DNA from 2 places in the Heyndrickxia sp. FSL W8-0423 genome. Region 2 is predicted to be linked to the other one. Evidence: predicted binding sites of a transcription regulator. Region 2 holds the regulator's gene; the other holds the start of a gene.
What was found. The regulator LexA, encoded in region 2, represses DNA repair genes until DNA is damaged. The targets are predictions, from matches to a motif close to CGAACATATGTTCG.

Region 1 (12,806 bases), 330 kb from region 2:
TATTTCCATGAAGTTGTCCCCTCTCACATAAAGAGTATCAATATTTATCATTATAAGCTTTTTGAAAAGAATCATTCTAACAAAATGCTTACAACTATTTCATGCTTTCTGTCATATGTTCCATAATTTCATTGTAGGAATGATCGATTAGACCTTTTTTATAGGCTTCCTTTAATGGATACACGCGATAATGATGATGGTTTTTATTGTCTACAAAGGTCGGTGTAAAATGAATATCACTTATTTTAACCTTGTTTTCGTTATTTGTTACCTTTTTAGAGACTTTGAAATCAATCATCCCGCCTATATCTTTATAATCCCTCATTTGACCAGAAATAAAATTCCCTAAAGAATAAATTACAACAGCATTCCGACCATCTTTTGTATGTAGCTTTTCAATAGGTTGTAATACGTGAGGATGATGACCTAGAATGACATCAGCACCTCCATCAGTGAAGGTTTTTGCTAGTTCCTTTTGTTCTTCATTTGGGATCCTCATATATTCTATACCCCAATGTAAATTGAGAATGACTAAATCAGCTTTGTTACGGGCTCTAGACAATTCCTCCAAGATTCTTTTCTTATTAATAATATTTACTAAGTAATCTTTCCCTTTCGGTACGGGAATTCCATTTGTCCCGTATGTATAAGCAAGTATCGCAATTTTTATTCCGTTAACATTTTGTATCCGAAGGGTATTTTGATCTTGTTCATTTTTAAATGTCCCTACATATGGTAAGTTCTTTTTATCATAATATGAAATTGAATTCTTTATTCCTGCTTCGCCCTTATCTAATGCATGGTTATTAGCCGTTGATACAAAATCCACTCCCGCATCTATAATGGCATCGGCGATTTCATACGGACTGTTAAAAGAAGGGTAAGTAGATAATCCAAGCGTTTCTCCTCCAGGAATAGATTCTTGATTTGCAATTAAGAAGTCAGGTTTCTGAAGAATCGATTTTACTGGTTGAAACATTGGCTTGAAATTATACCCTTTTTCTGTTTTGGCATCTTTATATACCCAATCATGTATAAGAATATCACCAATTCCACCGATAACGGCACTATATTGAAAATCCTTCGGAGCCATACCTGATGTTCTCGAAGCATGGGGAAGGGAAGAGTGTATTCGTTTTGAAAATGAATGTTTCCATTGGTTATATTGTATCCAGCTTAACGCCAAAATTGACACTATTAAAATAGTAACTATCGAAAATAAAAGGAAATTTCGCTTTTTAGTCATCTGTTTACCAGCCTTTATTTCGTGATCTCTTCTATTTTAACATATTAAACTATTTTTTAAGATAATTTAAAAAGTATTGAAAAAAAATTAAAGGACTCTATAAATAATGGAGTCCTTTAATTACTATAGCCATTTAACTTTTGGTTCGGTTTTATTTTTGATTCGTGATAAATTAGTTCGGTGTCGATAAATTACAAAGGATGCTAAAGCAGTCACCACAATTAATAATGGCCAATCACCAGTTAGAAAAGTCCGGATTAGCGCATAAATAATTGCGAAAATACCAGCAATCATCGAAGATAAGGATACATACTTACATATTTTTAAACTAATAATAAATACGACAACAAGAAATAAAAATAGTAATGGTACATAGGCAAGTAATACACCAGCAGATGTAGCTACTGCTTTTCCTCCCCGAAACCCCGCAAAAATAGGAAACATATGACCGATGACTGCCACTAATCCAATTAATAACGGATGGATTGATTCATCAACCCCGAAAAATTTAGGTAATAATGTAGCAAGTGTACCTTTTAAAATATCAGCTACTATTACTACGGTACCAGCTTTTACTCCTAGTGTCCGAAATGAATTTGTGGCACCTAGGTTCCCACTCCCATGTTGACGAATATCAATTCCGTAAAATAATTTCCCTACAATTAATCCGGAAGGAATCGATCCAAGTAAATAAGCTAAAATAATAATAAGTGCATACGTCATTAACATAACCCCTTTAAAAACATATCATTAAGGCTTTTTTATTGTATCACATGTACAGCATAGATAGAAAAAAATAATTATTTATCAATTTTCCCCTTTTCTTGTATGAAGTACTCATGTAGGATGAAATAGGGAGGAAATGATATGGAAACAATAGAAGTTAAAACCAATACCAATCGAATGAAAAAAGTGATGTTTGGAATAGTAGTTTTGTTTATTCTTTGCACCATTGGTCTACTAATCTATCTTTATCCTTTTGCATCTTCTGAGAAGGAACCGTATGTGAACAAAAAATATTCTATTTTGCTTAATGGAAAAATACAAGATCAAGCGTTGATAGAAGGGAAAAACATTTATATCCCGATTAAAGTGGTCCATAGTGGAATTGATGATTCCGTTTTTACTGAAAAGCAATCAGTTATCATAACGACAAACCAAAAAGTGATCCAAATTCCTATTAATAAAAAGACCTATTTTATTAATCAAAAACCTGTTCATGCGCAACAACCTATTATTAAAAATATGAACAATCAGTTATTTATAGACTTGAAAACTTTAACATCAATTTATCCTATTCAAACAAAAGTGACGAAGCATAGTAAAATTGTCTGGATTGAAAAAAATAATTCTACCTATTACAAGGGGAAGATTATCGATAAAAAGGTGAAAGAAGCCTATTTAAAACTTCGTACGACCCCTGATTTGCAATCACCATATGTTGCAGTCGTAAATAAGGGAGAAAACGTAAGAATTGAAAAACAAAAAAAGGATTTCTATCTTATACGAACAGAGGAAGGAATTGGCGGCTATATAAAGAAAAAATATGTAGTTAAAAATGAACAAGTTCGTTTAGCGACGAAAACCCGTCCGGAGAAAAAATCAAATCTGCAAATGAATGTACCTATCCATTTAACATGGGAAGCAGTTTATACTAAAAATCCTGATCCGGCAAAACTGCCAAAAATGCCTGGAGTAAATGTTGTATCACCAACTTGGTTTAAATTAAAGAATAATCATGGTGATGTAACAAATTTAGCTTCAAAGGATTATGTCAAGTGGGCCAAAAAAAACGGATATCACGTATGGGCACTTTTTTCAAACTCATTTGATCCCGAATTAACGAAAGTTGCACTTAGCAACTATGAAACACGAACAAAAATTATTAATCAATTACGAAGTTATATGAAAACCTATCAATTAGATGGTTTAAATATCGATATTGAAAATGTGGATCCTAAGGATGGTCCACTCATTACACAATTCGTTCGGGAAGCGGCAGTCTATCTCCATAACGATCATAAATATGTATCCATGGATATTACATTTATCGCCGATGGTAATTGGTCTGAATTCTATGAACGAGAAAAACTTTCCTCGGTTGTCGACTATATGATTGTCATGGCTTACGATGAACATTGGGGGGGAGCGCAAACAGCCGGAAGTGTAGCAAGTCTTCCATGGGTAGAATCGAATTTGAAACAACTGTTAAATGAGGTACCGAACGAAAAATTAATACTTGGTGTCCCATTCTTTACTCGTTTATGGAAAGAAGAAATGAAAGAGGGAAAACTTTCGGTTTCTTCTAAAGCATTATCGATGGATCAAGCAAATGCATGGATGAAAGAAAGAAAATTAACAGCAATTGAAGATGCCGATTCAGGACAAAACTATGTTGAATATACCGACGCAAAAACCAATGCTGTTTATAAAATGTGGCTAGAGGACAATTTATCTTTGAATAAACGGGCGAAATTAGCCGCAAATTATCAACTAGCAGGAATTGCCTCCTGGTCGCGATATTTTGCAGACAAATCAGCTTGGTTAGCACTTCAATCCTCATTATCCGCATTGAGCAATAAATAAATGATTTTGTTACGCCTCTCCAAACATCTATAGTTTAATGAAACCGTGGCACAATGTATAATAAATAAGGTAAAAGATCATACAGCAAGGAGTTCTTAAAGTGAAAACAACTATTTCTGCCATCCAATGGATGGCTTTTATGATTGCAGGAGCAATTGCAGCTCCTATCGCAATAGCAGATTTATACCATTTAAATCCAGTTGAAACATCAGCCTTTGTTGAAAGAACTATTTTTGTTTTAGGAATTGCCGGTTTATTGCAAGGCATCATTGGACATCGTTTGCCAATTAGTGAAGGTCCAGCAGGTTTATGGTGGGGTGTTTTCACGATTTATGCCGGTTTTGTTGGAACGTTATATACTTCCAATATTGAAACACTCCGTGAATTGTCGGGTGGGTTGATGCTTAGTGGAGTATTTTTTATTATCTTATCCGCATTCGGCTTAATTCAAAAGTTGGCTAAATTATTCACACCAACCGTTACATTCATCTATTTGTTTTTGCTGATTCTACAATTAAGCGGCTCTTTCATGAAAGGGATGCTCGGTCTCACCGATGGTGTCCATGTTATTCAGCCTATTACTGCTTTGTTATGTTTTATCATCATTATTCTAACCTTTTACTTAGGACAAATTAAAATTCAGTGGATTAAACAATTTTCGATTATGCTCGGAATGATTTTCGGATGGATCTTATTTATCATTTTTGGATTATCTCCAAGTGTGCTAAAAAGCAGGCATTGGTTTTCATTCCCGGATATTTTATCATTCGGATTTCCTAAATTAGATTCTGGGATAATTGTTACTTCTTTCTTTATTACAATCTTACTAGTTACAAATATGATTGCATCAATACGTGTGATGGAAGAGGTATTAAAAAAAGATCATAAACAAGCGAATCGCTTTAAACAAGCAGGCATCATTTCCGGTATTAATCAATTTGCCGGCGGGATTTTCTCTAGTATTGGATCAGTACCCATTTCTGGTTCCGCTGGTTTTGTTAGCCAGACAGGAATAAAAGCCTTAAAGCCATTCATTTTAGGAAGTTTGTTTGTCACGGTGATTTCTCTTCTTCCCCCATTGATGAACATTATGGCCGCTTTGCCAGCTCCTGTAGGTTATTCAGTCACTTTTGTTATATTTACAAAAATGGTTGGTATCGCTTTATCGGAAATCGAAAAAGCAAATGATCTAAAAATAACTTATACGTCGGCAGGAATTGGTTTTTTAATTGGGGTAGGGGTAATGTTTCTTCCTGCGGGAGCAACTGAGGGTCTTCCGGTAGTTATTGCATCATTAATCAATAACGGTCTCATTCTAGGAACTATTACAGCCGTTGTAACTGAGCAATATTTACTTTGGAAGAAACGTAAGGAAGTGTCTAGTCATTAATTTGCAGTTCTTAAAAGATTGAAGTACGATAAGTGTAGAAAAAAAGGTGAATATTAGATGGGAGGACCTTTTATGTCTATTGAAAATCCTAGTCGCGAAGAAATTGGAAAAATCCTTAAAAAAGCAAAACGAATTGCTGTTGTCGGTTTAAGTAATAATCCAGAACGTACATCGTATATGGTTTCTGAAGCAATGCAAAAAGCCGGGTATGAAATTATACCAGTAAATCCAACTGTGGACGAGGTTTTAGGGGTTAAGGCAGTATCTACACTAAAGGAAATTGAGGGGCACATCGATATTGTGGATATTTTTAGGCGGTCCGAATACTTACCTGAACTTGCTAAAGAGTTTCTGGAAATTGATGCCGATGTATTTTGGGCACAGCTCGGTGTGGAAAATGAGGAAGCCTATCAATTATTAAAAGAAAAAGGCAAAACAGTAATAATGGATCGTTGTATTAAAGTAGAGCATGCACTAACCAAATAGACTTTTTTGTTAGCAGCAAGCGTGTAGTTTTAACGCTTGCTTTGTTTTTTTATTTTATCTTTGCATAGTTTAATAAAGCATTTTTAAAAGAAGTTTGCTAAATATTAATTTATCGCTAAAATAGTTGTTAGACGTTTGTCCGGAAAATGCTATAATAATATACGAACAGTTGTTTGTTTTTTCGTCTGTATTTAAATAATAAGGAAAGTAGATAGAGAGCAGTGTTGTTTTGAAAGGGGAATATTTGTGGCAAAGAAACAAAACTTGATTGAGTATAATGATGATGCGATACAGGTATTAGAAGGCCTGGAAGCCGTAAGAAAACGACCGGGAATGTATATCGGTTCAACAGATGCTCGCGGGTTGCATCATCTAGTTTATGAAATAGTAGATAACTCCGTTGATGAAGCTTTAGCGGGAAACGGAGATCACATTATTGTTAAAATACATAAAGACAACAGTATTAGTGTTGAAGATAAAGGTCGTGGAATGCCTACGGGTATGCATAAACTAGGAAAGCCTACTACTGAAGTAATTTTTACTGTTTTACACGCGGGTGGAAAATTCGGTCAGGGCGGTTATAAAACAAGTGGTGGTTTGCACGGAGTAGGTGCATCTGTCGTCAATGCATTATCCGAATGGCTAATTGTTACAATTAAACGGGATGGATATGTCTATCAACAAAAATTTAAAGATGGTGGAAAACCTGAAACAACATTGGAAAAAATCGGAAAGTCAAACCAAACAGGGACACTCATTCATTTCAAGCCAGACCCGACCATATTTAGTACGACTTCGTATAATTACGATACGTTGTGTGAACGTTTACGCGAGTCTGCATTTTTACTAAAAGGATTAAAAATCGAAATTATTGATGAACGCTACGATCAAAATGATGTATTTTTTTATGAAAATGGAATCGAAGCTTTTGTTGAATATTTGAATGAAGGAAAGGACATTCTTCATCCTGTCGTATTTATTGAAGGAGAAGCAGGTCAGATCGAGGTCGAATATGCTTTTCAATTTAATGATGGATTCTCGGAAAATATGCTTTCATTTGTTAACAATGTACGAACAAAAGATGGAGGAACTCATGAAGTTGGCGCAAAAACAGCAATGACAAGAGTGATCAATGAATATGCCCGTAAAGTTAATTTATTGAAAGAGCGGGATAAAAACTTGGAAGGTACCGATATTCGTGAAGGACTAGCAGCTGTTATTTCAGTCCGAATTCCGGAAGAGTTACTGCAATTCGAAGGGCAAACGAAAGGTAAGCTTGGAACAAGTGAAGCAAGATCTGCTGTCGATGCTGTCATTTCTGAACATCTTGCCTACTTTTTAGAGGAAAATCCCGAATCAAGTAATTTGCTTATTAAAAAGTCGATTAAAGCTGCTCAAGCAAGAGAAGCAGCAAGAAAAGCACGCGAAGAAGCTCGCAGTGGAAAAAAACGCAAAAAGTCGGAAAGTCTTTTATCTGGAAAATTAACTCCGGCACAGTCGCGGAATCCACAAAAAAACGAACTTTATCTTGTCGAAGGTGACTCTGCAGGAGGTTCAGCGAAACAAGGGCGTGATCGAAAGTTCCAAGCGGTTCTCCCATTGCGTGGTAAGGTAATCAATACGGAAAAAGCAAAACTGCAAGATATTTTTAAGAATGAAGAAATTAATACAATCATTCATACGATCGGTGCAGGTGTTGGACCAGACTTTAACTTAGAAGATGTCAATTATGATAAAGTGATTATCATGACCGATGCAGATACCGATGGAGCACATATTCAAGTGTTACTGCTTACATTTTTCTATCGCTATATGAAACCACTTATCGAAGCCGGAAAGGTTTATATTGCCTTACCTCCTTTGTATAAAGCGAGTAAAGGGACGGGAAAAAAGGAAATAATTGAATATGCCTGGACGGATGATGAGCTATCAAGCGTAACGAAAAAGGTAGGAAAAGGTTATATACTTCAGCGTTACAAAGGATTAGGTGAAATGAATGCCGACCAATTATGGGAAACGACGATGAATCCTGATTCGAGAACATTGATACGTGTACGAATTGATGATGCTGCTCGTGCAGAACGACGTGTAACAACTTTAATGGGTGATAAAGTTGAACCGCGTCGAAAATGGATTGAAAACAATGTTGCCTTTGGTTTAGAAGAAGATCAAAGCATTTTAGAAAATGAAAATTTATCAGTTGAAGGAGGGGACCAAGACTGATGACTAGTTTAGAGAAATTTCAAGACCTGCCCCTTGAAGAAGTATTAGGTGATCGTTTTGGACGGTATAGTAAATATATTATTCAAGATCGTGCATTACCGGATGCCCGTGATGGTTTAAAACCTGTCCAACGCCGTATTTTATATGCGATGCATGTCGAAGGAAACACAAATGATAAAGGTTTCCGAAAATCAGCAAAAACGGTCGGTAATGTAATCGGTAATTATCATCCGCATGGTGATTCGTCTGTATATGAAGCAATGGTTCGGATGAGCCAGGATTGGAAAGTAAGAAATGGTTTAATTGAAATGCACGGTAATAATGGAAGTATTGATGGAGATCCTCCTGCTGCGATGCGTTATACTGAAGCGAGATTATCAGCGATTGCATCCGAGCTTTTAAGCGATATTGATAAGGATACAGTCGATTTTATCCCAAACTTTGATGATACATCAAAGGAGCCCACTGTTCTACCAGCAAGATTCCCTAATCTTTTGGTTAATGGATCAACAGGAATTTCAGCAGGTTATGCAACAGATATCCCACCGCATCATTTAGGTGAAGTGATAGATGGAACGATCATGCGTATTGAAAAACCTGATTGTTCCGTAGATGATTTAATGAAAGTCATTAAAGGACCTGATTTCCCTACTGGTGGAATTATTCAAGGGATTGACGGAATAAGAAAAGCTTATGAAACTGGTAAAGGAAAAATAGTAGTTCGTGGTAAGACAGAAATTGAATCCGTACGTGGCGGCCGCGAGCAAATCATTATCACTGAAATTCCATATGAAGTGAATAAGGCAAATATGGTGAAAAAAATTGATGAGTTACGTTTAGATCGGAAAGTAGAAGGAATTTCCGAAGTACGTGATGAAACCGATCGTACGGGTCTCCGCATTGTCATTGAATTAAAAAAGGACGCCCACGCAGATGGAGTTCTGAATTATTTATTTAAAAATACGGATTTGCAAATAACCTACAATTTCAACATGGTGGCCATTGCTAATCGCAGACCGAAACTTATGGGATTGAAAGAGTTATTAGATGCTTATATTAGTCATCAAAAAGAAGTCGTAACTAATCGGACAAAATATGACTTACATAAGGCAAAAGAACGTCAACACATTGTTGAAGGATTGATGAAAGCTTTATCAATACTCGATGAAGTGATTTCAACGATTCGTGCATCTAAGGATAAACGCAATGCTAAAGATAATCTAATTGCGAAATTCCAATTTACTGAAGCACAATCTGAAGCAATCGTATCTTTGCAACTATATCGTTTAACAAATACGGATATTACAGCATTGCAAAAAGAAGCAGAAGAGCTTAGAAAAAAAATAGAAGAACTTACATCAATACTAGATAGCGAAAAAAATTTATTAAACGTCATCAAAAAAGAACTTAAAGAAATTAAAAAGAAATATGTAAATGATCGAAGGGCTCTTATTGAGGAAAAAATTGAGGAAATCAAAATTAACCTAGAGGTTATGATTCCGAACGAAGATGTGATGGTCACAGTTACGAAGGATGGATATGTTAAAAGAACGAGTATGCGGTCATATTCGGCATCAAATGGACAGGATCTTGCGATAAAAGAAACGGATAGAGTGTTATTCCAAGAAGAAATTAATACGACAAGTGTCGTTCTCTTATTTACTAACAAAGGGAATTACTTATACTGTCCCGTTCATGAGCTTCCTGATATTCGATGGAAAGATCTAGGACAACACATTACAAATATTATTCCTATTGAAAAAGATGAACGAATTGTTGAAGTAATTGAAATTAAAGATTTTAATGCATCGAACTATTTATTATTTATTACTAAAAACGGCATGGCTAAGAAGACGGAAATTAATCAATATAATGCCCAAAGGTATTCTAAACCTCTTGTAGCCATTAATTTAAAGGGCGAAGATGAAGTAGTTGATGTCCATCTTACCGACGGTTCTAAAGATATATTTATAGCTACTCATTTAGGCTATGGCTTATGGTTTGATGAACAAGAAGTAAATATCGTCGGGGCTCGTGCAGCTGGAGTAAAGGGGATCAACTTAAAGGATGGAGATTATGTTACATCAGGTAAAATATTAGAAAACACCAAAGAAGAATCCGTTTTTATTGCAACCCAGCGTGGTGCTGTTAAAAAAATGAAATTGAGTGAGTTTGAAAAAGCAACACGTGCAAAACGCGGCGTAGTGATGCTACGCGAATTGAAAAACAATCCACACCGAATAATCGGTTTAGATATTGTTAAAGAAAAAGATATAATGTGGCTTCAAACAGAAAAAGATGTACTTGAATCAATCGCCGTTGCAACTTTACGTTTCAATGACCGATATACAAATGGTTCTTTCGTTATTGATGAAAGTGAAAATGGCGTTGTGAAAGAAGTTTGGAAAGAAAAGCCTAATAATAAAACAATAGAAGAATAAAGCATAAAAAAGCATTTGTCCAAAATTTCGGGCAAATGCTTTTTGTTTTATCAATGGTTATTTTTACATAACCAAAAAATTATTGGAAACAATAATGAGCAAAAGGAATGAAGGAGAATCGACGATGAAAAAAGAATATGTACTTGCTGTATTTGCCTTTTTCTTTATGTCTCTTAGTACTGTTGCAATATCATACGCCGGAGAATCAGCCAATACAAATGAAAAGATACTACAAGAATATAAAATTGATGTTACAGGTGACCGAAAGCCAGATAAAATTATCCTGAAAGGGATACAAGTCGATGCTAGTAGTATGTACATGGAGAAAATTTGGGCGGAAATAACTTCATCCAACAATAAAAAGTTTCGAATTGACTATGAACCGGGATATAAGCCAAAAATTGAATTTGCGGATTTAAATCATGATAATGTTTTAGATTTATTAGAATCTAGTGGTACAGGTGGAAGTGGGGGGTTATATAATTATCGTTTAACGACTTTAAAAGATAATAAAGCAATTGATATCCCAATGCCGCCTGCATTAAATGTTCAGGGACACTTTGAAGATCAATTCAAAGCCAGTCTCACAATACCGGAAATTAGCTTTACTAAAAAATTTAAATTATCAAATCGTAAAAAAGATTATATTCGCTTAGGACTATTTCAAAAAAACGGAACGTTAAACGAGCCTACAGAATTAATGATTGATCCGGTAGACGTGTATAGAATTATTAAAGTTAAAGGAGAAAAAGGATTTGGATTAAAATCTTATCGCAGGGTTAGTGGGGCCTACCATGCAGATGCGTTAGGAACACTTATATCTGTTTGGTATTATGAAAACGGAAAATGGAATCAAATACAAACAAAGTGGAAAGATCGGTAACCTTTTATAGGCAAGTATCATACAATATGTTAAGCATAGATAAAGAGGGGATGCTTATCATGGATCATTTAGACAATTTATCTATTAATATCATTCCACCGGCGACAGATTTAAATCCCTTACAAGGAAGAAAATACACATTAACACATTCTGAAGCAACCGGTGAATGGTATTTGTCAATCGGAACACAATTTCCGTTTACGAAGTTAACAAATGGTCTTTTCAGCGTAATTGAGGCAGAGTGGACAACTAAAATGGGGGAATACATTCTTTTAGGAAGAATAAACATAAACTCAGATAGCTATAACGACAAACTAGATCAAGTTCGTTATATGATTTATCAAAAAGAGTTACCTCAGCTCATCGCACATATTATTGACGCAGATAAGCGATTCTTACATTATCATCCGTTGCTATTGGATGCACCGATACACATTGAAATAAAAGCAAAATATCCTGAGTTCTATCGAACACTATATATGGGTACAGCAAGGAAATATTTAAAAAAAGAATCGGTCAATTCTTAACACAGGTGATTACCTGTGTTTTTTTGATTATTTATAAAGCCAATTTATTTGAAACTATTATGATTGTGATTCGTATACACAATAGTAGAGATAAAAAGTGGGGGAATATAGAGTTATGCGTTTTTATTCTAAAAAAGGACCTATCATTACTATTATTACTTGGAGTTTATTCATAGTTTTGCTTGGGACAATTATTATTTTATTAATTCATGGGCTCGAAGACTCAGATTCAATTTTCGGCTTAATCATTGTAAGTATTTCGCTTGTTTTTGTTACTTGGTTATGGATGAATACATATTATGAAATTAATAACGGAAAGCTGAAAATTATTGCTGGTCCGTTTAAATATGCAATAATCGACATAAATGAAATTAAAACGATAGAAAGCACAAAAAACATTATCTCAAGCCCGGCGTTATCAATGGATCGAATCGAAATTCAATATAACAAATGGCATACGATCATCATTTCGCCAAAAAATCAAGCCGAGTTTATTTATGAACTAAAGCAAATAAATCCTAAAATTGTTGATAATACATACAATGAGGAACAAACGGATGAGAATATTATGTAAACTTAATAAGGATATTAGTAGTGACTAAAAAATAAAAAAGCGAAGAGTATTTTTTTGATTTAGTAAATGTCAAATTCGGGTATAACATTATCCTGCACATTAATTATTTTAATACTGATGAACTTTGGAACACTATAAAAAAATTAATTCCGTCTCAATATAACGAGTATTCTTTTGAATTGAGACGGAATTAATTTTCATTAATTAACTTCCGATAATATATATTATGGTGGGGGCGTTAAGATAAATATGTTAACAACCTATTCTACCCTGTGTTTATGACCAATTTTTTTTATATTTTTTGTGTCGATATACTTAACGCTATATTCAATAACATCATTTATAAATAATTGATGATTTTTAGCAAATTCTTTTACACAATTTAATAATTCTTTATCATAAGTAGTTTTATACTGAATCCGATCTTTAGGTCTCTCTTTTTTATTAAAC
Region 2 (12,806 bases):
ATGTTTTAATCACTTTTATTCCATTTATACTTTCCTGTGTTTTATCATTTAACGATGAAAAGGCTTCTTGCGCTTTATGAAACTTTTTATGGAGCAATGATCCATAATAATTCGTTAATATTGCCATAAACGGCATTGGTATTAATGCGATTAGTGTTAATTTCCAACTAATCGTTGCCGCCATAGCAATAACTACAAAACCACCCGTCAAAAGTGAATCAACAAATGTTAACACTCCTGAACCCGCCGTCCCTTGGATTGCCTGCAAATCATTTGTTGCATGAGCCATTAAATCACCAACACGTTTTTGCTGATAAAATGAAGATGACATATTCGTAAAATAGCTAAATAAACGATTTCGTAAAATCCGTGCTAATTTCAAAGAAGAACCGAAAATCATAATCCGCCAATAATATCTCAAAACATACATAGCTAATGCTGTCACAATCAAAACGATAATCCATTTTATTAGCGTGCCTTTAGTTAATTCATTCTCTTTAATTAAATCAACGATATACCCCACGATTTTGGGTGGAATAAGGTGCAGCACTGCCACAACTGCTAAAATCAGTATTCCCGATATGTATGCTTTCTTTTCCTGCTTAAAAAACCACATTAAATCAATGAAAACCCTCATTTTATCCCCCATCTGTCCGTCAAAAAATTGTAAACTTTATTTAAGATATTTCATTAATCAAAATAAAAAACCCTTTCTAATATTACCAAATTTTCCGATAACAAAGAAGAGACATTTTCCAAAAAAAATAAAGCTATAAGATGATAGTTATCATAAAGGCTGTCCCTTTTCTAACATCATTTATAGCTCTATCCTATTACTTCATTTGTTGTTTATTCATCGCATTCATCATTTGATTGATTTTCTTTTGAGATGGTTTCATACCCATTTGAGTCATCATCATTTTTAGCATTTGTTCGTTGATTGGCGGATTTTTCTTTAAGTAGTTCATCATATATTTACGTGCTATGAAAAATCCTAGTGCAACTCCAGCTAATAGAGCTACAAGTATGATAATGTATACATACCAAGCCATAATAATCCTCCTTCATGTTGTCTATCTTACAGTGTACTAAATCCTCAATCATTATACAATATTTCAATTATGTTTCAAACGAATTTTCTTTCTTTTATTGGTTTCAACCAGCCAAATCTCTCATTTTCGAGGTCCATCGCAAGTAATCGTCCATCATATTTTCGCAAAACTTCTAAAAAGGCCGATTCCGAGTCATAGTTCCCCCATGCATTCAGCCTAAGCATATAATCATCGACAAATAACTCTACTCCATTGAACAGGTCATTTTCGATGTAACGATAAAAATTATTATTATGTTCAAAATCCTTTTTCTTTGAAAAAGCTTGTCCAAGTAAATGATGGATATGTAATACAGGTATTGGTTTCGTTATATACTCTATTTGCTTACCTAAAATTTGTTTTAGAATACCTTTTACTTGATAGTATTCCAAAAATAAATCAAAAAACATTCTTTCCCGTCCATAATAATACTCTGCAACCTCATCCTCTATTAAATAGATTTGATAGGCACGCATGATACTTCACTCCCGAGTTTTTATCCTTTCCTATTATTCTAGACTAATATTTCTGATTTTTTTGTCAAAAACTGTTTCAAATAGGTGATTTTTTTGTCGAAAAGCAATTTTTTATTACAACGGAAAGAAAATAAAGTATTAAAAAAGGGGGATAACAAGGTTATCCTCCCAAACTTTTTATTGTTGAAGTAACGCTTTAACTCGCGATACTACATTTTCTACAGTAAATCCGTATTCTTCCATCACTTTTGCACCGGGTGCAGATGCTCCGAATCCGTTAATGGCTAAAATTTCTCCTTCATCACCAACATAACGTTCCCAGCCAAATGGAGCTGCCATTTCGATAGCAAGGCGTTTTTTCACTGATTTTGGAATAACTGACTCTTTATATTCCTTCGTCTGTTCTTCGAAACGATCCCATGATGGCATACTTACTACTGATGCTTGAATCCCATCATTTAATAATGCTTTTTGAGCTTCAATTGCAAGATTAACTTCTGAGCCAGAAGCTAATAAAATTACGTCCGCTTGATTATTTTCAGATGGAGACACTACATAAGCACCTTTTGCGACACCTTCTTGAGCATTTTCTGCAGTTGATTTAATCGTAGGTAAACCTTGTCGTGTTAAAACAAGTGCAGTCGGTTTATCCTTAGATGTCAATGCGAGTTTCCATGCTGCAGCTGTTTCATTCCCATCCGCTGGGCGAATAACAGAAAGATTAGGCATTGTTCGTAAAGATGGTAATTGCTCAATTGGTTCGTGCGTAGGGCCATCTTCACCTACCGCAATACTATCATGTGTAAATACATAGGTTACTGGCAGGTTCATTAACGCTGCTAAACGGATTGCTGGTCGTAAATAATCAGAGAATACGAAGAACGTTCCTCCATAAACTTGTAATCCGCCATGTAATGCCATTCCATTCATTGCAGCACCCATCGCAAATTCACGAACACCAAACCAAATATTCCGTCCATCATAATTTTCAGGTGTAAAGTCTTTTTCACCTTTAATCATTGTATTATTTGAACCAGCTAAATCGGCTGAACCGCCAATAAAGGTTGGAACATTTTTTGCAATGGCGTTTAAAACTTCACCACTGGAAGCTCTGCTTGCTAAACTCTTTCCTTCTTCATAAACAGGAATATCTTTATCCCAATTTTCCGGAAGTTCTCCTTTGATGGCATGTTCTAATTGTGCAGCCAACTCTGGGTATTGCTTTTTATATTCTGCAAAAAGTTGTTCCCATTGTTGTTCTTTTTCAATACCTGGTTCTACGATTTTTTCATTGAAACGATCATAAACTTCAGCCGGAACGTGGAAATCTTCTTCAAATGTCCATTTATAATAGTCTTTCGTTAGCTTTAATTCATCTGCTCCGAGCGGAGAACCGTGGACTGCAGATTTTCCGGATTTATTAGGTGAACCATATCCAATTACTGTCTTAACTTCAATCATAGTTGGGCGAGTAACATCGGATTTTGCTTCCTCAAGTGCTCTAGAAATGGCTTCAAAGTCATTTCCATCTTCTACACGAAGATATTGCCATCCATATGATTTAAATCGTCCTTCCACACTTTCTGAAAATGATTTATCTAAATCACCATCTAGTGAAATATCATTTGAATCATATAATACAACTAAACGACCTAGTTTTAAATGTGCGGCTAATGATGCAGCTTCACTGGATATCCCCTCCATGAGATCTCCATCACCACAAAGTGCATATGTATAGTGATTAACTATATCGAATTTATCTTTATTGTAAACACCTGCTAAATGACGTTCAGCCATTGCCATGCCAACAGCCATCGCAATTCCTTGTCCTAATGGACCGGTAGTTGCTTCGACTCCTTTAGTGTGTCCAAATTCTGGATGTCCAGGTGTTTTGCTTCCCCATTGACGGAATTGTTTAAGATCATCAATGCTTAAACCATATCCTGCCAAGTGAAGTAGGCTATATAGTAACATTGAACCATGTCCAGCTGACAAAACGAACCGATCTCTATTAAACCATTCCGGATTTTTCGGATTATGGTTCATAAATCTAGTCCAAAGTGTGTAAGCCATCGGTGCGGCGCCCATAGGTAATCCCGGATGACCTGAATTGGCTTTTTCAATCGCATCAATAGAAAGTGTTCTTATCGTAGTTACTGCTAATTGGTCTGTATTGTCAAACAATTTTATACATCCTCTCTATCATATAGTCCAATATTAATATTAAACATGTTTATATTATAACTCAACTAAAGAAAAGTATAGTTTTTTATCTTTTATTGAAATGAATTATTATATATACACGAAAAAAGGCTGATTGGTCAGCCTTATCAAAAGAACTAATTTAATTATTAATGTAATCTTTTATTCGCTTGGATATTGCGGACTTTTTGAGGAGTTACATCGTTTCCTTCCGGATCAATCACGCGTACCGTTTCAATCGTATTTTTCATGGATGAACGAAAACTTTCTAAATACTCGCGTCGAAGACGAGATTGTTCCTTAGCTTCCTCATTAGTTAGTCCTTTTCCTTTAGACTTTTTCGATAGTTCATTAATTCTTGCTATTTTATCTTTAGAAAGCATATAGCTACTCCTTTTCTATAGAAACTACTATCTTTTCCAGTATAAGATACAGTAATAGTACTAGATAAATACTTTGTTATCAAGAAAAGAGCTTAAGCTTTCATTCGTAGTTATTCTTGCTTTACATATTCTTGATATCTTCTATGCACTGTTGCTTTTGAAACATCATATCCAAATCCTCTAAGTGTTGCTGCTATTTCAGCAAATGTAAGGTTATTCTTTCGCAAACGGACTATTTCATCGATAGGCATTTCCTTTCGATCACGCCCTTGAATATTCCCATGATCTTTTAAATTCAATTCTGGACGATATCCTTTATCAACTGCCCGTTTCATCCCTCTTTTTATTTTTAAATTATGTAATTTCCTTTGGTATTCTTCCACCATACTAACAATATTTAGAACCATGGAATCTGATTCGGACAATTCTAATTCACCTTGATGAGAAATACTATAAACTTTAATGCCTTCTTTAAAAAGACAATGTAAAAGAGCAATTTTTGCATTCCCTCTGCCTAATCTCGTCTCGTCTTGAATTAATAGCACATCAATGCTTTTTTCTTTTATAAGGTCAAGAATTTCTATAATCCCCGGACGATCTAAATGATAGCCACTTTCTTGATCATGAATCACTTGAACAACATCGAATCTATAAATTTTAGCCATCTCGATTAGTTCAGCCTCTTGCCTTTCAAGTGATGTTTCTTGGGTTTGTTTTGTTGTACTAACACGACAATAAATTACTGCTTTCATCATTTCTATTACTCCAAATCTAAAGCATATTGATTACTGTCATCCAACTGTTTTTTCATTTTAACAGGGATGACAATTTTATCTCCAGCTTTTATATTACTACTTGTTAAATGATTTTTATTCGTTACCCATTCAATGAAATCATTAGGATTCATTGAATGTTCTTCTGAATACATATGAGCAATTTTCCAAAGTGATTGTCCTTTGGATACAGTGATTTGCTGATAGTTTTTGTCATCTATAAAAGTGTTTGTTGCATATAAACCTATAATTAATGATAGAACAATTAATATAATAACATAAGAGTATTTTTTCCATAGAATAAGCATATAAAAAACCTCCTTCGAATGTATGTTCGTTTATTTATTTTTATTATAATGCGAACACTTGTTTTTAGTCAACAGTTTTTTTCGAACTTATGTTTGTATAGTTAGTTAAGAAATGCTATAATAAAATTAATCTAAAAGTTACGAAATAATCGGGGTGTGTATAATGACAAAACTTTCAAAAAGGCAACAGGATATACTGGATTTTATAAAACAAGAAGTGAAAGCAAAAGGGTATCCACCATCTGTACGCGAAATAGGAGAAGCTGTTGGACTTGCTTCGAGTTCTACTGTACACGGTCATCTGTCAAGATTAGAAACAAAAGGATTAATTAGAAGAGATCCTACTAAACCACGGGCAATCGAAATTCTCGATTTTGAATCAGAAAGCATTCCTAAACAAAACGTCGTGAATGTTCCTTTATTAGGTAAAGTTACCGCTGGTATGCCTATAACTGCCATTGAAAATATTGAAGAGTTTTTCCCATTACCGGAACAATTAGCACCCGCTGATGAGAATATCTTTATGTTAGAGATTGTCGGTGAAAGTATGATTGAAGCAGGTATTTTAGATGGGGACTACGTAATTGTCCGCCAGCAACAAACAGCTAATAATGGGGATATCGTCGTTGCTATGACAGAAGATGATGAAGCTACAGTAAAGCGTTTCTTTAAGGAGAAAGATTTTTTCCGCCTTCAACCGGAAAATTCAACAATGGCTCCAATCATTTTAAACAATGTCTCTATTTTAGGAAAAGTTATTGGTCTTTACCGTCACATCATTCATTAAGCAAGATTTTTATTAAAAACAAAACCCCTTTATACCAATGGTATCAAGGGGTTTCACTATTAATACATTTGCATATATTGCTCGCGTTCCCATGGGTGGACTGTTGTTCTAAACATATCCCATTCAATCTCTTTTGCTTCTAGGAAATGTTCAAGAATATGTTCACCAAGAGCACTTGTCATTACTTCATCGGAAATTAAATTTTCCAATGCTTGTTTCAATGTTCCAGGAAGGTCAATAATTCCTGCTTCCTCACGTTCTTGTTTATTCATAACATAAATATTTCGGTCAACCGGTGCTGGAACTTTAAGTTTATTTTTAATACCATCTAATCCTGATTTTAATAAAACAGCCATTGCTAAATATGGGTTTGCTGCAGGATCGACACTACGGACTTCAATGCGTGTGCTTAATCCACGTGAAGCCGGAATTCGCACTAATGGACTACGGTTTCTAGCAGACCAAGCAACATAACATGGTGCTTCATAACCAGGGACTAAACGTTTATAAGAGTTTACAGTCGGATTGGTGACCGCGGTAAAATTCGTTGCATGTTTAATTACGCCAGCAATAAATTGATATGCCGTTTCACTTAATTCAATTTTACCATTTGGATCGAAGAAAGCATTTTCACCATTTTTGAACAGTGATAAGTTGCAGTGCATACCGGATCCACTTACACCAAACAATGGTTTAGGCATAAATGTTGCGTGCAGACCATGCTTTCGGGCAATGGTTTTAACAACGAGCTTAAATGTTTGTATATCATCACATGCTTTTAATGCATGCGCATATTTAAAATCAATTTCATGTTGACCAGGTGCTACTTCATGGTGTGAAGCTTCGACTTCAAATCCCATTTCCTCAAGTTCTAATACGATATCCCGACGACAATTTTCACCTAAATCGGTTGGTGCAAGGTCAAAGTATCCCCCATTATCATTTAATTCTAATGAAGGTTCCCCTTTTTCATCTAATTTAAATAAGAAAAATTCAGGTTCAGGCCCAAGATTAAAATCTGTGAAACCTAACTCTTCCATTTCCTTCAATACACGTTTCAAATTATTTCGTGGATCTCCCGCAAATGGTGTTCCATCAGCATTATAAATATCGCAAATTAAGCGGGCCACTTTCCCTTTTTCAGCTGTCCAAGGAAATACTACCCATGTATCTAAATCAGGGAATAAATACATATCAGATTCTTCAATTCTAACAAAACCTTCAATTGAAGAACCATCAAACATCATTTTATTGTCTAACGCTTTTCCAAGCTGGCTAATCGGAATCTCAACATTTTTAATCGTTCCTAATATATCAGTAAACTGAAGACGAATAAATTTCACATTTTGCTCTTCTGCTATTCTTTCAATGTCACTACGATTATACCTTGACATAAACAATTTCCTCCCTATGGGTCCTATTTTTTAAATCAACTGTCAATTAGTGAAAAAATCTCGGTCTTTCATTTTGCATTCCAGGGCGTTGAAATCTCCCTGCTTGTAATAGTTCTTCCCTTAATATTTTTCTCACTTCTTCGTTAGATACTTCCTGTTTTGTTGTAGTTGTTTCTGTTGGAGTTGGTTCATTTTTCATAACTAATATTTTCTTAATTCCCGCCATATTTATGCCTTGATCTAACAAATCTTTAATTTCTAATAATTGATCGACATCATTTAAAGAATATAGCCGGCGGTTCCCATCTGATCTAGCCGGATGGATTAAACTATGTTCTTCATAGTATCGGATCTGACGGGCTGTTAAATCGGTTAATTGCATCACTGTACCAATCGGTAAGATTGGCATTGAACGACGAATTTGATTACCACTCATTAAAAACTCCGCCTTTCATATTTACTATATAAGTACTTTAATATATGTTAGATTAATTGTCAATAGAATGTTAGATTTTCTTACATAACTTTTTTTAACAAATTTCTTTTGTTAAAAGTCTGTTGTTTTAGCTCCAATTAACTATCTACATAACATAGCCTAAAAATAAAAAAGCGCGTGAAATCTAAGGTTCACACGCTTTCAATGCTCCATTTATATTAAATTCTTCGTTAATAAACGGTCTAATGCTAAACAGACAGCAATTTTCACATGAGTATATGTCAATCCGCCTTGTACATATGCAGTGTATGGTGGTCTCAGCGGACCATCTGCGGATAATTCAATACTTGCTCCTTGAATAAATGTTCCCGCTGCCATAATCACATCATCTTTATACCCGGGCATATAGCTAGGATATGGGGTAACATACGAATTGATTGGTGAAGCAAATTGAATTGCTTGGCAAAACTCAATCATTTTATTCGGATCTTCAAATTGAACAGACTGAATAAGATCGGTTCGTTTCGCATCCCATTTTGGATGTGTATTTAAACAAAACTTTTCTAAAATTGCGGATGTGAAAACTGCCCCTTTTAATGCTTGTCCAACTACATGAGGTGCTAGGAAAAATCCTTGGTACATTTCTTGTAAAGAATAAAGTGAGGCACCCGCCTCAGCACCAATACCAGGTGATGTCATGCGATAGGAACAGGCATCCACCCATTGCTTCTTGCCAACGATATATCCACCTGTTTTTACAATTCCCCCGCCCGGATTTTTAATTAAGGATCCAGCCATTAAATCTGCCCCAACATGACAGGGCTCAATGTTTTCAACAAATTCCCCGTAACAATTATCAACGAAAACAACCACATCCGGTTTAATTTCTTTAACAAACTTGATCATTTTTTCGATTTCTTCAATTGTAAAAGAAGGGCGATTTGCATATCCTTTTGAACGTTGGATACCAATCATTTTTGTATTCGATTTAATGGATTTTCTGATTCCCTCATAATCAATCGTACCTTCACTTGTTAAAAGAACAGTATTGTATTCTATTTGAAATTCTTTTAAAGAACCAACACCATTTCCTCGAATCCCGACTATTTCTTCTAACGTGTCGTATGGCTTGCCGGTAATATATAATAATTCATCTCCTGGTCTAAGCACGCCAAATAAAGCGATAGAAATTGCATGTGTTCCCGATATAATTTGTGGACGAACTAGCCCTGCTTCTCCACCAAATACGTCAGCATAAATTTTTTCGATGGTATCCCTTCCGATATCGTCATAGCCATAACCTGTAGAAGGATTAAAATGCGAATCACTTACACGATTCGCTTGAAAACTTTGTAATACCCTAAACTGATTTTCTTCAATTCGTTGATCTATTTTTTCGTGAATTGGTTTAATTTGTTGTTCAACTTCTTCAATAATTGGCTTTAATTTCTCACCATTAGTTAAATACTGTAACATCTTGTTGCTCCTTTAAAATCTGATATTAGCCATTACCCTTCTTACTTATAAAGAGAATGTGTAATTTCATCTTAACAGAAAAATATGAAACAAAAAAATTTTTCTTGTAAGTCTGTTTTATCGTGATAAAATCAAATTTGTGATGAAAATAATAAACATACATATTAGTAATTTTAGAGCCTAATTTTTTCATATCATCATAGATTATCTATACTTCTAGGAGGTAAACCCAATGACTTGGGAAATTCTAAGTATTATTGGCACCATTGCTTTTGCCGTTTCTGGCGCAATCATTGCAATGGAGGAAGAGTATGACATATTGGGAACATATATATTAGGAATCGTAACGGCTTTTGGCGGAGGGGCAATTCGTAATCTTCTCATTGGAGTTCCAGTCTCAGCACTTTGGGAGCAAAGCCTCCTTTTCCAAATCGCGTTACTATCTATTACAATTATTTTCTTATTCCCTCATAATTTATTACGTCATTGGCAGCGTTGGGGGAATTTTTTCGATGCAATGGGACTTGCCGCATTTGCTATCCAAGGAGCATTATATGCAAAACAAATGGGGCACCCATTAAGTGCAATAATCGTTGCAGCTGTATTAACCGGAAGTGGCGGAGGAATTATTCGTGATGTTCTTGCGAAGAGGAAACCGCTCGTATTACAATCCGAAATATATGCTGTTTGGGCAATTCTTTGTGGATTTGCTATCGGGCTAGGTTTGGCAAAGGAACCGATTGAACTCTATTTATTATTTGCTATTATCACAATGCTGCGTGTGCTATCCTATATCTTTAAGTGGAAACTTCCAAATAAAACTGGAATAAAAACGGCTAGTCATCATGACTAACCGTTTTTATTATTGGTTATCTGGAAACAATAAATCATTACTTCTGATTGTTAGTAAATCATGTCGATCAAAATGATGATTATTTAGCAATCTCATAGCTTGTGAACGAATCGATTTTTCGATTACATTTCTGACATACCTTCCATTTGAAAAACTAGTCGGATTCATCATTTTTACATATGATAAATGGTCTTTTAATTTTCTTTCCGCATCATGACTTAGCACATATTCTTTTTCGTACAACATCCGCTTACCTATTTCCATCAACTGTTCGACATTGTAATCAGGAAAATGGAATACTAACGGAAATCTAGAATGAAGACCGGGATTTAAGCTAAGAAAATAATCCATTTCTCTCGAGTATCCGGCTAATATTAAAATAAACTCATGCTGCCGATCCTCCATATGCTTGACCAGTGTATCAATTGCTTCTTTACCGAAATCCTTTTCTCCCCCCCTGCCAAGGGAGTATGCTTCATCAATAAAAAGAATTCCTCCTATCGCTTTTTTAACTAAATCACGTGTTTTTTGTGCAGTATGACCAATATATTCACCTACTAAATCTGCCCGTTCGGCTTCTATTAGATGCCCCTTTGTTAATACATTCATTTTTTGAAAAAGTTTGCCAATCAATCTTGCTACAGTTGTTTTCCCTGTTCCCGGATTACCTTTGAACATCATATGAAGCGCCTGCTTACCAGTTTTTAGACCTGCTAATTCCCGTTTCTTATTAATATATATCCAAGCATATATTTCCTTAATCATCTTTTTCATTTCATCCATTCCAACAAGAGCACTTAATTCTTCTTCAATTTCCCTGAGTGCCTCATGCTCTGTTGTTGATACTCTCTTTTGAACAACTTCCTTTGGATGAGTTTTTGAGGATTCTCTTTGTTGCGCACCGAGGACAATACTTATTTGGCCATTATTTTTCATGCGTATTGGTTGATCCAAAGCGTTCACCTCACAATCTGAAAACAGTATACGCCAAGAGGTAAAAAAGTGTGACAAACGCCCAGGTCCAAGCGTTTTTTTAATCACCTATTTTTAAATAGTATGAATACTTTTAGGCATTCATTATTGTGAATTTGATTCTATACTAATATTTTCAAATGCCCCAATAGGTCTTTTCGTTTTCCCTCTCCACATTCTATTCCCTTCTACAAGTAAACATTACTTTGTCCTTTTCAAAAATTATCGAAATGAAAAAAGCATGTTTAACTGTTCAGTGTTAAACATGCTTTTTTCTATTTAATCATTATTGTTCTTCAAAATTTATTTGGACATTTTTTAAAGGAGAGAAGGTTGATATTGCGTGTTTAAAGACAAGCTGTTGTTTCCCTTCTGACTCAAATAATACTGTGAAATTGTCAAAGCCTTTTATTTGTCCACGAAGTTGAAATCCATTTAATAAAAATACTGTTACTGAAGTGCCATCTTTACGTAATTGGTTTAAAAACTGATCTTGAATATTAATTGCCTGTTTCATAAAAATCCTCCTCTTCTATCTCTATAATTATTAATTCGATTTTAATCGAAGCTTTCCTGCAACAAAATGTGATATTTCGCTTATTTTTTTCTTTCTATCCATTTCATTTGTCATATCAAACCATGTTACATCCATTTTATTTCTAAACCAAGTTAATTGTCTTTTGGCATATCTTCTGGAATTTTGTTTCAATTGATTAATCGCTTCGTCTAAAGTGATTTTCCCATCAAAATAATCATACAGTTCTTTATATCCGATTGCTTGTATAGACTGAGCATTTCGAATTCCTCGTTCATATAAACCTTTTACTTCGTCTATTAGTCCTTCATTAATCATGTTATCCACCCGTTGATTAATTCGTTCATACAATTTATCTCGTTTCATAGTAAGACCAATTATTGCCACATCATATAATAATTCGGTTGCTTGTTGCTTTTGATATTCTGTTGCTGTTTTCCCGGTACAATGAATTACTTCCAACGCTCTAATGACACGTCTAATATTATTGGGATGAATTTTTTTGGCACTTTCGGGATCCATTTGCTCCAGCAACTGATAGACGCTTAAATTCCCTTCTTTTTCTGCCTTTTTTTCGTATTGAGCCCGTATTGTTGCATCCCCGGGTGCTTCGCTAAATTGATAATCGTAAATCACCGACTGTATGTATAAACCTGTACCACCAACAATCATTGGTATTGCATTCTTCTGAGAAATAATATTAATTTCTTTCCTTACTTTTTCTTGGAATTCTGCAACAGAAAATGGTTCGTCAGGTTCTTTAATATCTATTAAATGATGGGGAACTCCATTCATTTCTTCTTCTTTTATTTTCGCAGTTCCAATATCCATCCCTTTATAAATTTGCATAGAATCACCGCTTATGATTTCCCCATTAAATTGTTTTGCGAGATGAATACTCAATTCCGTTTTTCCAACTGCTGTTGGTCCGATAAGTACGATAAGTTTTTGTTTCTTTTCCAAACTTTTCACAGCCTTTTCACATGTAAAGAATATCTATATCGTACCATATTTAATGATAATTGACTTTAAAGAAATAATAATATTACATCTGTTTCGTTGCAATGTAACAGCTCTTTTTTACTATTGCACAGTTAATAATTGTTTCCTATTTATTTGT

Region 1: parE (DNA topoisomerase IV subunit B) is a predicted target of LexA. The motif match lies at 5,871-5,884, and genes of this name have one in related genera.

What each region holds. Positions count from the first base shown of each region.
Region 1 covers NZ_JBBPBE010000001.1:3,013,295-3,026,100, forward strand. Annotated here, with positions in the region: gene MKY81_RS15370 (HesB/YadR/YfhF family protein) at 1-9, opposite strand, end outside; gene MKY81_RS15375 (CapA family protein) at 95-1,195, opposite strand; gene plsY (glycerol-3-phosphate 1-O-acyltransferase PlsY) at 1,370-1,969, opposite strand; gene MKY81_RS15385 (glycosyl hydrolase family 18 protein) at 2,114-3,832, shown strand; gene MKY81_RS15390 (purine/pyrimidine permease) at 3,933-5,222, shown strand; gene MKY81_RS15395 (CoA-binding protein) at 5,295-5,708, shown strand; gene parE (DNA topoisomerase IV subunit B) at 5,955-7,931, shown strand; gene parC (DNA topoisomerase IV subunit A) at 7,931-10,372, shown strand; gene MKY81_RS15410 (hypothetical protein) at 10,497-11,255, shown strand; gene MKY81_RS15415 (staygreen family protein) at 11,315-11,782, shown strand; gene MKY81_RS15420 (PH domain-containing protein) at 11,898-12,356, shown strand; gene MKY81_RS15425 (rRNA methyltransferase) at 12,617-12,806, opposite strand, start outside.
Region 2 covers NZ_JBBPBE010000001.1:2,683,766-2,696,571, reverse strand. Annotated here, with positions in the region: gene MKY81_RS13695 (ABC transporter transmembrane domain-containing protein) at 1-637, opposite strand, end outside; gene MKY81_RS13690 (YneF family protein) at 834-1,052, opposite strand; gene sirA (sporulation inhibitor of replication protein SirA) at 1,127-1,567, opposite strand; gene tkt (transketolase) at 1,745-3,751, opposite strand; gene MKY81_RS13675 (DUF896 domain-containing protein) at 3,919-4,152, opposite strand; gene MKY81_RS13670 (YneB family resolvase-like protein) at 4,263-4,904, opposite strand; gene yneA (cell division suppressor protein YneA) at 4,913-5,233, opposite strand; gene lexA (transcriptional repressor LexA) at 5,397-6,020, shown strand; gene glnA (type I glutamate--ammonia ligase) at 6,080-7,414, opposite strand; gene MKY81_RS13650 (MerR family transcriptional regulator) at 7,461-7,850, opposite strand; gene MKY81_RS13645 (methionine gamma-lyase family protein) at 8,064-9,326, opposite strand; gene MKY81_RS13640 (trimeric intracellular cation channel family protein) at 9,559-10,179, shown strand; gene spoVK (stage V sporulation protein K) at 10,189-11,133, opposite strand; gene hfq (RNA chaperone Hfq) at 11,438-11,668, opposite strand; gene miaA (tRNA (adenosine(37)-N6)-dimethylallyltransferase MiaA) at 11,699-12,649, opposite strand.